Regions from separate parts of the Serpentinimonas sp. SMBJO2 genome, predicted to be linked through region 1. Evidence: predicted binding sites of a transcription regulator. Region 1 holds the regulator's gene; the other holds the start of a gene.
The links. Region 1 encodes FNR, which switches genes on or off when oxygen is low (the NO sensors DNR and NnrR bind a similar motif). Its sites were predicted from a motif close to TTGATNNNNATCAA; they were not measured.
Positions count from the first base shown of each region.

Region 1 (2,458 bases):
CTCGCGCAACGCCGATCTGGCGCAGCTCAAGCTCGGCGCTTGCGTCGACTGCTCGCTGTGCGTGCAGGTTTGCCCCACGGGCATCGACATTCGCAAGGGGCTACAGTACGAATGCATAGGCTGCGGCTCCTGCGCCGACGTCTGCGACCAGGTCATGGACAAGGTGGGTTACGAGCGTGGTCTGGTGCGCTTCACGACCCAGAACGGGGTGCAGGACAAGCTCAGCCGGGCCCAGATGTGGCGCCGCGTGCTGCGGCCCCGCGTCCTGGTCTATGGCGCCATTTTGCTGCTCATCACCGTGGCGCTGTTTACCAGCCTGTACCTGCGCACCCCGCTCAAGGTGGACGTGATACGCGACTCGAGCGTGCTGTCGCGCATCGTGCAGCAAGGCCAGATCGAGAACGTTTACCGCTTGCAACTGCTCAACGCCACCGAACGCGAGCAGCACTTGCGCATCAGCGTGCAGGGCTTGCCAGGTTTGCAGATGGTGTCAGAGTCTGAGCTCAAGCTGGCCCCAACCGATGCGCGCTCATTGGCCGTCACCTTGCGCCTGCCTCCTGGGGTCAGCCCGCCTGGTGCGCACCCGATCGAGTTTCAAGTGCAAGCCCTGGGAGCCGATGGGTTTACGGTGCGGCAGGACTCGGTTTTCATGGTGCCGCGCTGAACCCACGCTGGCAGCAGCGTCTTTTGAACTTTTCGCATCCGACCTTACACTCACCGATCATGAACAGCACCACCCCGAAGGCTCCTCCCCCCCAAGCCGCTCGCCCTTGGTACCGCGAGCCTTACGTGTGGTTGGTGCTGGGTTTGCCGGCGTCGTCGATCGCGCTCTCGATGGCGCTGGTGACCACGGCGGTGATGAACCGCGACCCAGTGCTGGACCGCAACGCGCCCATGGTGCCTGCCGACCAGCGCCGTCTGCAGATGATGACGCCCGAGCAGCGCGCCACCTATCTGGCCAGCCTGCGCCCGGCACGTGAGGCGCGCAACCACGCCGCCAGCCCGGAAGTGCCCCCGCCGCGGGAGTAAGGCGAACAGGTCGCGCTCGACGTGGGCGTGGTGTTCAGTTGCGCATCGGCGGGTTCACCAGCCGCTCCAGTGCCTGCGTGTCTTTGATCTGCACGTAGCGCTGGCGCACATCGATGATGCCGTCTTCCATGAAGCGCGAAAAAGTGCGGCTCACGGTCTCGAGTTTCATGCCCAGGTAGCTGCCGATCTCTTCGCGCGTCATGCGCAGCACCAGTTCGGACTGCGAAAACCCGCGTGCGTGCAAGCGCTGCACCAGATTGAGCAAAAAGGCCGCCAGCCGCTCCTCGGCGCGCATGGTGCCCAGCAGCAGCATCACGCCTTGGTCGCGCACGATCTCGCGGCTCATGATCTTGTGCACGTGGTGCTGCAAGGCGCTGAACTCGCGCGACAGTTGCTCGATGCGGTCAAAGGGCAGCACGCAGACCTCGGCGTCTTCGAGCGCGATGGCGTCGCAGGCGTGCTGGTCGTGCACGATGCCATCCATGCCGATGATCTCGCCCATCATCTGAAAGCCGGTGACCTGGTCGCGGCCGTCGGCGCTGGTGATGCAGGTCTTGAAAAAACCCGAGCGCACCGCGTACAGTGCGGTGAAGGCATCGCCGGCGCTGAACAGCGACGCTCCGCGTTTGATGCGGCGCCGATTCGATATGATCTGATCGAGATGCTCGAGTTCTTGCGGTTTGAGCCCCATAGGCAAGCACAACTCGCGCAGATTGCAGCCAGAACAGGCGACTTTGATGCTCTGAATATCCATGTAAGCGCGGCCAAATAGTGCGCGAAGCTTAACCCATGTGTGGCCGTGTGGGCGTGGGCGCCAAAGAAAACAAAAAATGGGCTAGGCTTGACTCAGGTCAAGGGTGATGGGGGCTGTTCGGTGCATATTCTCGCACCAGGAGAAATTTTTGTGAAACCTGTCATCGACGAGGGGTTGCTGCGGCGTTTTGACGTGCCCGGCCCCCGTTACACCTCATACCCGACCGCCGACCGCTTCGTCGAAGCCTTTGGCGAGCAAGACTATGTGCAGGCTTTGCGCCAGCGCCATGCCGGCTCGCTGGCCTTGCCGCTGTCGATCTACGTCCACATTCCGTTTTGCGATTCGCTGTGCTACTACTGCGCCTGCAACAAGGTCATCACCAGGCACCACAGCAAGTCGGCCGAGTACCTGCGCTACCTCACGCGCGAGCTCGAGTTGCAGTGCAGCCACCTGGGGTCGGGCCACAGCGTGTCGCAGATGCACCTCGGTGGCGGCACCCCGACCTTCATGTCGGATGAGGAACTCAGCGATCTGGTGGCGATGGTGCAGCGTCACTTCAAGCTGGTGCCGGGGGGCGAGTATTCGATCGAGGTCGATCCGCGCACCGTGACCCCCGCGCGGCTGGAGCATCTGCACCGCCTGGGTTTCAACCGCCTGAGCTTTGGGGTGCAGGAT
Region 1 covers NZ_CP150628.1:1,851,300-1,853,757, reverse strand. The annotation lists gene ccoG (cytochrome c oxidase accessory protein CcoG) at 1-664, shown strand, start outside; gene AAAZ40_RS08555 (hypothetical protein) at 724-1,029, shown strand; gene fnr (fumarate/nitrate reduction transcriptional regulator Fnr) at 1,064-1,783, opposite strand; gene hemN (oxygen-independent coproporphyrinogen III oxidase) at 1,934-2,458, shown strand, end outside.

Region 2 (2,458 bases), 650 kb from region 1:
CGTCGATCAGCCGCGGGTGGTAGAGCACGGTGCGGATGAGCGGGTAACGGGTCCAGGTGGAGCCGATGACCACCAAACCGATCAGGCCCGGGATGGCGGCCTCTTTGACCGCGAGCCAGAAGGCGTCGAGCTCGAGCAGCCCGATGCCGCCAGTGAGCCCGATGCTGACCAGACCCAGCACGGCAAAGGGGTTGATGCGGCTTTGCAGCCACAGGTCGCGCGCGCCCCAACCGAGCGGAAAAGCCAGCGCCAACAGCAGCGCGTTGACGGGCCCGAGGTCTTCTGGGCCGCTGAGCTGCATCAGGATGATCGACGGCACGATGACCGCGATCAGGACCTCGGTCAGGGGGCTGGTGGGTTTGCGCTCGGTCATGGGGGCTTAGCTGCAACTGATGCTGCCGCAACCGCTCATGCTCGCCGGGCGCACCCGGGAGGGGTCGGGCAGGGTTTCGGTCTGGGTGTCGAATTGCAGCGCCTGCAGGTGCTGCGCCAGCCCGGCGTCCATGCTCTGCGCGTGCAGGGGCAGCCACTCGACCAGCGCCTCGGCCATGCGGGTGATGATGCTGCGGTCGCCCTGGTGAAAGTGCGCTTCGACGGCGATCAGGGTGTCGAGCACGCTTCGGTGCTGCAGGCTGTGGCAGTTGTCGGCGGTGAAGCCGCTGGCCAGCATCCAGCGGTCTTCTTGGGCGAAGTGCTCGGTGGTGTGCGCAAGCAGGGCGCGGTAGGGTTCGAGCTGCTGCTCGGGTGGCAGGGCGCGCAGGTGCGCCAGCATCTCCACCATTTCCTGGTGCGTGGCGTCCATGCGCGCGTCGCCGGTTTGCAGCGCCTCGGACCATTGCAGATCGGGCACGGGCGGGAACTCGCGCGCGGGCGCGCTGGGTGCGGTCGGACTGGTGGTCGGCTCTGGGGTGGCAGTGTTCATGGGGCAACAGGATAGCGCCGGCGGGTGACACGGGTCTTGATGCGCGTCAAAACCTGAGTCGTACCGCCGGATTAAGTTCAAAAAGCGCCGCCGGGCCGCCCCAAGGCGCTTGGCGCCCCCTCCGGGACGGCGCGAGCGCGCAGCGCCAAGCGCAGGGGCACGACCTCACTGTTCGTGTGGCAGCACCAGTTGGCGCAGGTCGCGGCGGGTTTCGACCAGCACCAGCGGTCCGTCGTCGGGCAGTTGCACTGGCTTGGGCTGGCGCGGCACCTGCGGCGCCGGCACCAGAGCGGCGCTGGCGGCGCGGGCCTGCTCGATGCGGGCCGGGTCGGACTGCACCCATTGCAGGCCGGCCTGGCTGGCCAGCGCCTCGAGCTCGGCCAGCGGCAGCGCGAAGGGGGCGCTGGCTGCGGCTGCAGCTGCAGCTGGGGCTGGGGCTGGGGCTGGGGCTGGGGCTGGGGCATGGGCTGGGGGGGCTGCGGCCGGTGCCGGTGCTGCCGGCGCGGGCTGGCTGCTGGGCCGGTTGAAGTACGAGCGTGCCGGTGCGGCGTCCTCGTCCTCGCTGGGCTCGGTGGCGGCGCTGGCGGCACTGGCTGTGGCGGCGACCGTGGCCAGGGCTGCGGCGCGCTCTGGGCTGTCGGTGCTGGCCTCGGTGCCAGCGCTGCCCTCGGTGCCTTCAGTGCCGGCGGCGCGTTCGCGTCGGTCGCGGCCGAAGCGGTCGCGGCTGCGGCGGCGCCCACCCGTGCCCTCGTGCTCGCGTTCGCCCGCTGGCTGGCTGGAGCCGTTTTCTTGGGCGACCGCGTCCTCGACCGAGGCGGGCTGGGCGCTGGCATCGGCGTCGCTTGGGTCGGCAAAGGGTGCGCTGGCATTGGCCGCATCGGCTGCGGCGGCGCTGCGTCGGCCCTCGCCGCGTCCACCCCGGCTGCGCTCGCGCCGCGCGTGGTCGGCGGGTGCGCTGGTGCTGGCCTGGCCGTCTGCTTCGCCGCTGGCGCTGGGCAGCGGGGCTTCGGTGCCGGTGTTGACTGGGCGTCCCTCGCGCTCGGGCCGCTCACTGCGTTCGCCGCGCTCTGGGCGGCCGGAGCGGCGGCTTTCGCTGCGCTCGGGCCGCTCGCCGGCTTCGGTGCGTGCGCCACCGCGCTCGGCGCGGCCTTCGGTGGCGCCCTCGACACGGCCCTCTGCGCGCCCTTCGCTGCGGCCAGGACGCTCGGTGCGCTCGGTGCGCTCGGTGCGCTCGGTGCGGCGGCCTTCGCCAGCGCGCGCACCGGCTTCGGCAGCGCCTTCGGCGCGGTTGCTGCGCTCAGAACGCTCACCGCGCTCACCGCCGCGCTCACCGCCGCGCTCACCGCGTCCACGGCCGCTGCCGCTACCGCCGCCGCGTGGGCTGCGGGGCGGCTCTGTCTTGGTGGCCGCAGAGCCGGCTGCTGCGGCGCGCGTGGCCGCCGGTGCCGCTGCAGGCGCAGCCTCGGGGGCCGGTGCCAAGCCCAGCAAGCGCTTGAACCACGCCATGAAGCCGCTCGAGGCGGCGGCCGGCGCGCT
Region 2 covers NZ_CP150628.1:1,199,973-1,202,430, forward strand. The annotation lists gene AAAZ40_RS05525 (VC0807 family protein) at 1-373, opposite strand, end outside; gene AAAZ40_RS05530 (bacteriohemerythrin) at 380-922, opposite strand; partial or broken gene AAAZ40_RS05535 (Rne/Rng family ribonuclease) at 1,088-2,458, opposite strand, start outside.
Region 2: a site for FNR is predicted at 959-972, ahead of AAAZ40_RS05530 (bacteriohemerythrin). Genes of this name have one in related genera too.